DNA from 2 places in the Klebsiella electrica genome. Region 1 is predicted to be linked to the other one. Evidence: predicted binding sites of a transcription regulator. Region 1 holds the regulator's gene; the other holds the start of a gene.

Evidence for each region. Region 1 encodes PurR, which represses purine synthesis genes. Its sites were predicted from a motif close to CANGCAAACGTTTGCNTG; they were not measured.
Region 2: Electrica_RS16630 (amino acid aminotransferase) is a predicted target of PurR. The motif match lies at 2,176-2,193, and genes of this name have one in related genera.

What each region holds. Positions count from the first base shown of each region.
Region 1 is NZ_CP041247.1:2,323,409-2,329,075, reverse strand. Features, by position in the region: gene Electrica_RS11060 (C40 family peptidase) at 98-976, shown strand; gene sodB (superoxide dismutase [Fe]) at 1,394-1,975, shown strand; gene Electrica_RS11045 (MFS transporter) at 2,018-3,181, opposite strand; gene cydH (cytochrome bd-I oxidase subunit CydH) at 3,345-3,434, opposite strand; gene purR (HTH-type transcriptional repressor PurR) at 3,730-4,755, shown strand; gene punR (DNA-binding transcriptional activator PunR) at 4,774-5,667, opposite strand, start outside.
Region 2 is NZ_CP041247.1:3,461,300-3,466,966, reverse strand. Features, by position in the region: gene Electrica_RS16640 (YcbK family protein) at 1-202, shown strand, start outside; gene Electrica_RS16635 (MBL fold metallo-hydrolase) at 216-863, shown strand; gene Electrica_RS16630 (amino acid aminotransferase) at 922-2,112, opposite strand; gene Electrica_RS16625 (porin) at 2,297-3,379, opposite strand; gene asnS (asparagine--tRNA ligase) at 3,971-5,371, opposite strand; gene pncB (nicotinate phosphoribosyltransferase) at 5,549-5,667, opposite strand, start outside.

The sequences.
Region 1 (5,667 bases):
ATTAACTTTTCGGGTTTTTATGCTTTAGAATCGTTGGGTTTTGTCATTCACCGTCAGGTATGGGTACATATCTGTCATTTAATCAGGGGATTGCTCAGTGGCGCGGCTAAACAAAATCGCGATTTCGCTCTGTGCATTACTGTTTACATCTATCTCATTTACACCACTGGCGCATGCTTCAGGGCATACGCACACCTCCGCTAAGCCAAAAGCGCATGCGGCGAAAGGCACCACAGAACGCAAGAAAAAAGCCACCAGTCAGAAAACAAAGTCCACAACCAAAACCTCCAGCAAGAAAGCCTCAACGGCCACCCGCACCAGACACCCTACCCGCACGACAGAATCCAGCCAGACAGCGCTGAACCGTCACGCCGTCGGCACGAAAAAATGCGTCTTGCGTAAAGGGTATAAAAAACAGTGTGCCAAATCGATCGCGCCTGGTGCCGAGCCGGCTCCGGTTATGGCCAGCGTGCAGAGCAAATGCGTCGTGCGTAAAGGCTACAAAAAACGCTGTAAAACAGTCGCGGAAGAACCGCCTCTGACGCTGGCGGATGCACATAAAGTCCGCGTACAGAAAGCGCAAACCACCGCCATGTCGAAGTTAATGGACCAGATTGGCAAACCGTATCGCTGGGGCGGAACCTCGCCACGTACCGGTTTCGACTGCAGTGGGCTGGTGTACTACGCCTATAAGGATCTGGTAAAAATCCGCATTCCGCGCACCGCTAATGAGATGTATCACCTGCGCGATGCCCGTCCGGTCGACCGCGGCGAGTTGCAAAGCGGCGATCTGGTCTTCTTCCGCACCCGTGGGCGCGGCACTGCCGATCACGTCGGCGTTTACGTCGGCAACGGCAAGTTTATTCAGTCGCCGCGTACCGGCCGCGATATCCAGATAACCTCATTAAGCGAGGATTACTGGATTCGCCACTATGTCGGCGCGCGCCGCGTAATGACCCCCAAAACCATTCGCTGAACCTCACCTGCCGCGCCTGCGGCAGGTCAACTGTTCTCGCTATAACGCCAGGCTCATCTCATGCCAGGACATGCCGCCATGATCCGAGGCCGAAGGCCGCTCGTAGCGGATTAGACACCACAGACCTCTGCAAAATGGATTTTTCAGTCATCACTTTATCTTTTAGCAGCAACAGCATTCAACCGGCTCTGCGGCAAGGGGATCTCCTGCCGTCCGGCTAAGGCTTAACCGGCTGCGGTTGTTAAATATACCCTTTATCATTGCAAGGCTTTTAACTCCCTTCTGCAAGTGTTAGCATTCTGATCACAATAAAAACCTGTCGCACTCGCCGCGGCGAGGGACAGTACATGCTGTTCTGGATGGTAAAACATCCTTTGAATGTGAGCTAAAAAACAAGAAGTTATAAGGAGAGTAACAATGTCGTTTGAATTACCTGCATTACCGTATGCAAAAGACGCCCTGGCGCCGCACATTTCCGCAGAAACCCTGGAATACCACTACGGTAAACATCACCAGGCCTATGTCACCAACCTCAACAACCTGATCAAAGGCACCGCGTTTGAAGGTCAATCTTTAGAAGCGATCGTCCGCTCTTCTGAAGGCGGCATCTTTAACAATGCGGCCCAGGTCTGGAACCATACTTTCTACTGGAACTGCCTCGCACCGAATGCGGGCGGCGAACCGGAAGGTGAGCTGGCAGCCGCTATCAATCAATCCTTCGGCAACTTTGCAGAGTTCAAAGCGAAGTTTACCGACGCGGCGGCGAAGAACTTTGGTGCCGGCTGGACATGGCTGGTTAAAAACAGCGATGGCAGCCTGAGCATTGTCTCCACCAGCAACGCTGGCACGCCGCTGACCGGCGATGCCAAACCGCTGCTGACCGTGGATGTCTGGGAACATGCCTATTACATCGACTACCGTAACGCCCGTCCTGACTACCTGGCGCACTTCTGGGCGCTGGTAAACTGGAAGTTTGTCGCGGCCAATCTGGCGGCCTAAAACGCGAACGCAGAAGGGGCAACCCTTCTGCGAATACATCGGCTATCCGACCAACGCCTCTTCCGGCTGCGAACGCCCGCCGAACAGCACCAGCAGCAGCGCCCCCCCGGCAATTATCGCCCCCATCACCGGCACAAAAGCATAGCCCAGTCCGCCGGAAATCACCGCGCCGCCGGCTGCCGCGCCCAGCGCATTGCCGAGATTAAACGCCCCGATATTGACTGACGAAGAGAGCCCCGGCGCTTCATGGGCCACGCGCATCACCCGCATTTGCAGCGGCGGAACCACGGCGAAGGTCGCCGCCCCCCAGACCACCATACTGATAGCGGCCCCCAGCTGCGTCTGCGCCAGCAGCGGAATTGCCAGCATGATAACCATCAGCAGCAGCAGAAAACCCTTCAGCGTCCCGGAGACGGAGCGGTCGGCGAACTTACCGCCCAGGTAGTTACCCAGCGAAAAGCCGACGCCAATCAACACCAGCATGACGGTGACGAACAGCGGCGAGGCGTGCGTAACGGTGTGCAGCACCGGCGCAATATAGGTATAGAGGGTGAACATGGCGCCTGCCCCCAGCACGGTGGTCAGCAGCGCGGAGAGCACCTGCGGACGGACCAACACGGAGAGCTCCTGTTTAACGTTCGGGCGCTCGCCAGCGCTGCCTTTGGGCAACGAAAACCACAGGCTAACCATCGCCACCAGCCCCAGACCTGCCGTCGCGAGGAACGACATCCGCCAGCCGATCGTTTCGCCCAGCCATGTCGCCGCCGGAACGCCGCCAATATTCGCGATGGTCAACCCCATGAACATGGTCGCCACCGCGCTGGCCTGTTTGTGTTTGGGCACCACGCTCGCCGCCACCACCGAACCGAGGCCGAAGAAAGCCCCGTGGTTAAGGCTGGTGATAATGCGCGAAATCAGCAGCGTGGTGTAATCCGGCGCCATTGAGGAGAGGACGTTACCCAGCGTGAAGATCGCCATCAGAAAAATCAGCGCATTTCTGCGCGCGCGATGAGAGAGCAGCAAAGTCATCAGCGGCGCCCCGACCATCACGCCGATCGCATAAGCGCTGATCAGCATTCCCGCCGCCGGAATTGACACGTCGACGCCTTTGGCAATCACCGGCAGCAGCCCCATCGGGGAAAACTCCGTGGTACCAATACCAAACGCGCCTATCGCCAGCGCTAATAAGGGGAAGTTGATTTTCATGCAATGACTCCAGCAGACCGTCATCGGCGACGGTATCTCATTAGAAGTCAAAAGCATGACATCAATCACAAAAAAACAAAAGTAAACGAAATGGCAAAAGATTTTTGCGAAATTGGTAATAATGGCGGGATGTCGGGGGAAAGAGACCTCTCCCCCGGATAAATCAGTGCAGTACCGCTGTCAGGCCAGCGGCCACGATAAGACCCAGGACAATAATCGTTGTCGTCAGCGAAAACTTTAAATCTGTATCCATCAATTTTTCCCCCTGTTATCCCCACATGAAAAGTGAGCTTGCTCATTTTTGCACACTATCGCGCAAAAATCTTCCATGTTTTAGGGCGATGCACATTTTTGCTCTTCCCCTTTGCCGCAAGATCGGACAAAATCCCACGCTAATTTGAAAGCGTATCGGCCATTGACCCCTTCCTGTCGTTCTGTGTCGTTTTCCCGACGTGATGCAATGATGAAAATTGTCTTCAGGGTGTGTACAGGCAAACGTTTACGTATCGATAATCAGACGATCAGGTCAAGGTCTGGAGTGAGAAGTAATGGCAACAATTAAAGATGTAGCGAAGCGCGCAAACGTTTCCACTACAACAGTATCACATGTAATTAACAAAACCCGTTTCGTGGCGGAAGAGACCCGCAACGCCGTGTGGGCGGCGATCAAAGAACTGCACTATTCTCCAAGTGCCGTTGCTCGCAGCCTGAAGGTTAATCACACCAAATCGATCGGCCTGCTGGCCACCAGCAGCGAAGCGGCCTATTTCGCTGAGATTATTGAAGCCGTAGAAAAGAGCTGTTTCCAGAAAGGCTATACCCTGATTCTCGGCAATGCGTGGAACGATCCGGAAAAACAGCAGGCCTATCTGTCGATGATGGCGCAAAAGCGCGTCGACGGCATGCTGGTTATGTGTTCTGAATATCCGGAATCGGTGCTCAGTATGCTGGAAGAGTACCGCCATATTCCGATGGTGGTAATGGACTGGGGTGAATCCAAAGCCGACTTCACCGATTCGGTGATCGATAACGCCTTCGAAGGCGGCTACATGGCTGGTCGCTACCTGATCGAACGCGGCCACCGTGAAATCGGCGTGATCCCGGGTCCACTGGAGCGTAACACCGGCGCCGGGCGCCTGGCGGGCTTTATGAAAGCCATGGAAGAAGCGCAGATCGCCGTTCCGGAAAACTGGATTGTTCAGGGCGACTTCGAGCCTGAATCCGGCTACCGCGCGATGCAGCAGATCCTCAGCCAGCAGCATCGCCCGACGGCAGTCTTCTGCGGCGGCGACATCATGGCGATGGGCGCCATCTGTGCTGCGGATGAGATGGGTCTGCGCGTGCCGCAGGACATTTCGCTGATCGGTTATGATAACGTGCGTAACGCCCGCTATTTCAGCCCGGCGCTGACCACCATCCATCAGCCGAAAGACTCGCTGGGGGAAGCGGCCTTCAATATGCTGATGGATCGGATCGTCAATAAGCGTGAAGAATCTCAGTCGATTGAGGTTCACCCGCGACTGGTAGAGCGCCGCTCTGTCGTCGACGGCCCGTTCGTCGACTACCGTCGCTAATCGCCCGTGCGGCGCCGGCTACTCCGGCGCCCGCAGCCACTCCCGGTTTAACGTTTCACTGTCCCCCAGATAATCCAGCAGCCATGAGAGGGCCGGCGAGGCGTCGCTCTGCTGCCATGTCAGGCAGCATGCGGCATCCGGAAACGGGTTTTCCAGCGCCAGCGCGGTCCATTCGCCGCGGTCAATCCAGGGGCGGGCGAAATGGCTCGGCACCATGCCAACGCACAATCCCGCCGACAGGCAGGTCGCCGATGACTCCCAGTCCGGCACCACCACCCTTTTCTGGTTATCCAGTAGCCAGGTCGTGCGTTTCGGTAACGAGCGGGAGGTATCCTCCCGGACCAGCGACGGCCAGTTGCGCAACACATCATCGCTGAGTGGGCCGGTCATCTGCGCCAGCGGATGATGGCTCGCCACCACGCAATCCCAGCTCAGCATCCCCATATCGCGAAAAGCGTAGCGCCCCCCCACCGGAATAGAACGGGTGGCCCCGATAGCTAGCTCCACGCGCCCGTCGGCCAGCGCGTCCCAGACGCCGTTGAAGACCTCCTGAAAAACAATCAGCTCGACATCCGGAAAGTGACGATAAAAATCGACAATCATCTGCCGCATACGGGCCGGTTTAACGATGTCATCCACGGCTATCGACAGCTGACCGCGCCAGCCGTTGGCTATCTGCTGGCACTGCTGGCGGGTGATCTGCATTTTTTTGATAACAGAACGTCCCTCCTGTAAAAACCAAAGCCCGGCGGGGGTCAATTCGACATCGCGATGGCGGCGTTCAAAAAGCGGTACCGCCAGCCACTCTTCCAGCTGACGGACGGTATAACTGACCGCCGAAGGTACGCGGTGCAACTCCTGCGCCGCTGCGCTGAAGCTGCCGTTGCGGGCGACAGCATCAACAACTTCGAG
Region 2 (5,667 bases), 1.1 Mb from region 1:
CAATGAAGAGCTTCGCGCCCGAAGCCGCGGTGTGGCGAAACATAGCTATCACACTAAAGGACAGGCCATGGATTTCCACATAGAAGGCATTTCGTTAAGCAATGTTCGCAAAGCGGCGTTATCTATGGGCGCAGGTGGTGTAGGATACTACCCACGTAGCAACTTTGTGCATATTGATACCGGTCCGGTAAGGCACTGGTAACGAAAGGAGCATCATGAACTATCGTATTATTCCGGTTACCGCGTTCGCTCAGAACTGTTCTTTAATCTGGTGCGAACAAACCCGGCTTGCCGCGCTGGTCGATCCCGGCGGTGACGCTGAGCGAATCAAACAGGAAGTCACGGCAGCAGGCGTCAGCCTGATGCAGATTTTGCTCACACACGGTCATCTCGATCACGTCGGTGCGGCGGCGGAACTGGCGCAACACTATGGCGTGCCGATTATCGGACCGGAAAAAGAAGATGAGTTCTGGCTGGAAGGTCTGCCGGCGCAAAGCCGGATGTTTGGGCTGGAGGATTGCCAGCCCTTACAACCGGACCGCTGGCTCAATGAAGGCGACGTCGTCAGCGTGGGGAATATTGCGCTGCAGGTGCTGCACTGTCCTGGGCATACGCCAGGGCACGTGGTCTTTTTTGACGAGGCTTCCCGGCTGCTGATTTCCGGCGATGTGATTTTCAAAGGTGGCGTTGGGCGCAGCGATTTCCCGCGCGGCGATCACGGTCAGCTGATTGAGGCGATTAAACGTAAATTATTGCCTTTGGGTGATGATGTGACGTTTATTCCCGGTCACGGGCCGATGTCGACGCTGGGCTATGAGCGGCTGCACAACCCTTTCCTGCAGGATGAAATGCCCGTCTGGTAATAACCTTCACGGGAGATAAAAAGGCCGCGCAAGCGGCCTTTTTTGTCGGCTGGCGAGATTACAGCACGGCGACGATTGCTTCACACAGCGGCGCCATGTTATCTGGCGTCATGCCCGCAACGTTAATACGCCCGGAGGCCACGGCGTAGACCCCGAACTCTTCACGCAGACGCATCACCTGCTCTTTGGTCAGGCCGCTAAACGAGAACATCCCGTTTTGCTTAATGATGAAAGAGAAGTCGCGGCTGGCCCCTTTTTCCTGCAGGGTATTGACGAACAGCAGACGCATGCGCTGAATACGCTGGCGCATATCGGTCAGCTCTTGTTCCCAGATAGCGCGCAGCGCGTCGTTGCTGAGAATTGTCGCCACCACCGACGCACCGTGTGCCGGCGGGTTGGAGTAGTTCGCACGAATCGTCGACTTCATCTGAGTAAAGGCGCGGTCAACGGTCTCGGCATCCGCAGCAACCAGCGTGCAGGCACCCACGCGCTCGTTGTACAGGCCGAAGTTCTTCGAGTAGGAGCTCGCGACCAGCAGCTCTTTATGCAGCGCAACGAACGCGCGCAGACCTTCGGCATCTTCTTCCAGACCGCGGGCAAAGCCCTGGTAGGCGAAGTCGAACAGCGGCAGCCAGCCTTTTTCAACGGACAGTTGCGCCAGCTGTTGCCACTGCTCCAGCGTCGGATCGATACCGGTTGGGTTATGGCAGCAGCCGTGGAACAGCACCACGTCGCCCGCCTGCGCTTCATTGAGGCTTGCCAGCATACCGTCGAAGTCGAGGGCGTGGTTGGCCGCATCGTAATAGGCATATTCGCGAACATCGAGGCCTGCGGAATTAAAGACGCTTTTGTGGTTCGGCCAGCTCGGGTTGCTTACCCAGACGCGCTTAACGGCGGTGTTCTTCGCCAGGAAGTCAGCGGCAACGCGCAGGGCGCCGGTACCGCCAGGGGTCTGGGCAGTGCGCGCGCGCTTATCGCTGACGATTGCGCTTCCTTTACCGAACAGCAGTTCCTGGGTGCAGCGGCCAAATTCCGCAATACCGTCGATACCCAGATAGTTTTTGGTGGTTTCATTTTCCAGCAGATACTGTTCTGCTTTTTTAACGCTGGTCAGGACCGGGGTTTTACCCGTTTCATCTTTGTAAACACCAATCCCGAGGTTAATTTTAGTCGGGCGGTCATCGGCACGAAACAGATCGGCCAGGCCTAAAATGGGGTCGGCAGGGGCGGCAGTAATGTTCTCAAACATGACGAGGTTCCATTGTGATTACTGAAGGGAATTTCGCTATCAGGGTAACGGGAGATCTGCAAATTGCCAACCGTTTGCGACAAAAAGCGAGAAGGTTTTCGAAAGTTACGATCTTTATCTTAGTAATGTAGAAAAGCAGGACCGAAGTCCTGCTTTTTAGGCATATCACGAAGGGGTGTAGTGATTAGAACTGGTAAACGATACCAACTGCAGCCTGGTCATCGGTGGCCACTTTAGCTGCTTTGGTATAGCTGTTGTCGTCCAGCAGGTTGAATTTGTATGCTGCGTAGACGTTCATGTTCTTGTTGAAGTAGTACCAGCTACCCACTTCGATGTATTTAACCAGGTCAGCATCGCCGCCGCCGAAGCCGGTACGACCCTGCAGGTTTTTACCTTTAGTCTGAACGTAGCCGATGGACGGACGCAGACCGAAGTCGAACTGATACTGAGCCACGGCTTCGATGTTCTGAGTTTTACCAGCGAAGAAGTTCGCCTGGTTTTCCGGGGTCATGTTGTAGGTCTGAGAGTACATGACTGCTGCGTAGACGTTGTTCGCATCGTACTTAGCGGAGGTTGCCCATGCTTCAGCTTTGTTGCCGTTGCCGTCAGCTTTCTGCGCGACGCTACGGTTGGAGCCAGAGTAACCTGCGGACAGCGCGATACCGTTGCCAAATGCATAGGTCGCAGAGGTGCTGACGCCGTCGCCGTTCTGTTTCTGGATTGCACGGCTGCTGTCGTTTTTACCCTGGTACTGCAGTGCGAAGCTCAGACCGTCAACCAGACCGAAGAAATCAGAGTTACGGTAGGTTGCCACGCCGTTGGTACGGCCGGTCATGTAGTTGTCGGTGTAGTTCCAGCCGTCGCCGCCCCACTCAACCAGCATATCGGTTGCGGATTCAACGTCGTAGATAGCGCCATAGTTACGGCCGTAGTCGAATGAACCGTAATCGCCCGCTTTCAGACCCGCGAAGGCCAGACGAGTTTTGGTCGGCTGGGAACCTTCAACGTTGGACGCATCCATGTTGTATTCCCACTGGCCGTAACCGGTCAGCTGATCGTTGATCTGGGTTTCGCCTTTCAGACCGATACGTGCATAGGTGGTGTCGCTGTTGTTGGTGTTACCATTGGTGGTCCAGACGTGCTCACCAACCATTTTCCCGTAGAAGTCCAGTTTGTTGCCGTTTTTGTTATAAATTTCTGCAGCGTTAGCTGCGCCGGCTACCAGCAGGGCAGGGATTACCACTGCCAGAATATTGCGCTTCATCATTATTTATTACCCTCATTAATATTTTTATATGAACACTCGCCACTGCCGTCAATAATTTCCGTCAATAAAAATTTACAGAACTATTGATGATAGTTTGGTGCCTGAAGGCATCTTTCCATCCGCGCCAGCGTTTCGCTAGCCGGAAAATGCTACCAATGTCGCATATGAGTAACAAAAAGAAATAGTATGTAACTAAATATGTATTTTTGGGAACTTTGTGAACTCAGTCAAAATTCCGTTCCACTTTGCTCGTAAAACAAACAGACCATATATATCTATATGAATTAATTATGATTAATTTAGATAAAGACGCATTTGTACATTTTATGTCTGCATTTCGCTTTTTTTTCGCTCAGCATTTGTCTTTGCATCTTGTGCTGCGACAGGTTAAAAAATGAACAAAATTATCAGGCGCTTCGTCGGTGAATGAACATAAGGTGCGGTTTATCGTGCGGGAAGAGGTCGTAATAGTGAGTAACATAAATGTGAACCGGAAGGGTTGATGTTTAAATTTATTGATGTTCGTTAACAAAATCTGACATAAAAAAAGGCCAGCTTACGCTGGCCTTCGGCAATGATAAGAAAAATTAATCAGAATGTGGCGCTGCGCGGAGTACGCGGGAACGGGATCACATCACGCACGTTTTGTACGCCGGTGACATAGGCGATCAGACGTTCGAAGCCCAGACCGAAGCCGGAGTGCGGTACGGTGCCGTAACGACGCAGGTCGCGGTACCACCAGTAGTCTTCTTTATTCAGCCCCATTTCCGCCATACGCGCGTCAAGCACATCCAGGCGTTCTTCACGCTGAGAGCCGCCGATGATTTCACCGATACCCGGCGCCAGAACGTCCATTGCGGCGACGGTTTTACCGTCTTCGTTAAGGCGCATATAGAACGCCTTAATATCTTTCGGATAGTTTTTCACCACCACCGGCGCTTTGAAGTGCTCTTCCGCCAGGTAGCGTTCGTGCTCGGAGGAGAGATCTACGCCCCAGTAAACCGGGTTTTCAAACTGCTTACCGCAGTTTTCGAGGATGGTTACCGCGTCGGTATAATCAACCTGGGCAAAATCGGCAGACACGAAACGCTCAAGGCGATCGATCGCATCTTTATCCACGCGCTCGGCGAAGAATTTCATATCGTCCGCACGTTCTACCAGTACCGCCTTGAAGACGTATTTCAGCATGGCTTCCGCGAGGCCGGCGACATCGTTCAGGTTGGCAAACGCGACTTCCGGTTCCAGCATCCAGAACTCCGCAAGGTGGCGGCTGGTATTGGAGTTTTCGGCACGGAAGGTTGGGCCAAAGGTGTAGATTTTAGACAGCGCACAGGCATAGGTTTCGCCGTTCAGCTGGCCGGATACGGTCAGGAACGACTCTTTACCGAAGAAGTCTTTATCGAAATCCACTTTGCCCTGATCGTTACGCGGCAGGTTTTCCAGATCCAGCGTGGAGACGCGGAACATTTCACCCGCGCCTTCGGTATCAGAAGCGGTGATAAGCGGCGTGGAAACCCAGAAGAAGCCCTGCTCGTCAAAGAAGCGATGCAGCGCTTGCGCCAGGGTATGACGCACGCGAGCGACCGCGCCAATCAGGTTAGTGCGCGGGCGCAGGTGCGCCACTTCACGCAGATACTCGATGCTGTGACGCTTAGCGGCCATCGGATAGGTATCCGGATCTTCTACCCAGCCGGTCACTTCAACGTGACTGGCCTGGATTTCAAAACTTTGGCCCTGACCTTGAGATGCCACGATTTTACCCGTAATGACGACCGAGCAGCCGGTGGTCAGGCGCAGCACTTCCTGATTGTAATTGGGCAGAGAATTATTAATAACGGCCTGTACAGGATCAAAGCAGGAACCGTCATAGACGGCCAGGAAGGAAAAGCCAGCTTTTGAATCTCGGCGGGTACGTACCCATCCGCGCACGGTGACTTCGCTGTCAACGGCAACACGGCCCTGGAGTACGTCGGCTACAGGCACAACGCTCATAATAGTCTCTCTATTCGTAGTCCAATAAAAAAATCTGTTTCCCCCGATAATGGGGGATATCTATGTTACCTGTCATCTTCCATCAGACAAGCAGATTTCGCACCATCAAGGGGAGTTTTCGGAAATAAATAAACAACAAGGAGCCAGAACGGCTCCTTGTAGCGATAAATGTGGTGATTAACTGGCCTTTTTCACCGGCGGAAGGTCAAAGGCTTTACGCAAGGCCCGGACAAAGGCCTTGTCGTGGCAGATGGTTTTCCCCGGACTGTCGGAGAGTTTCGCGACCGGCTTACCGT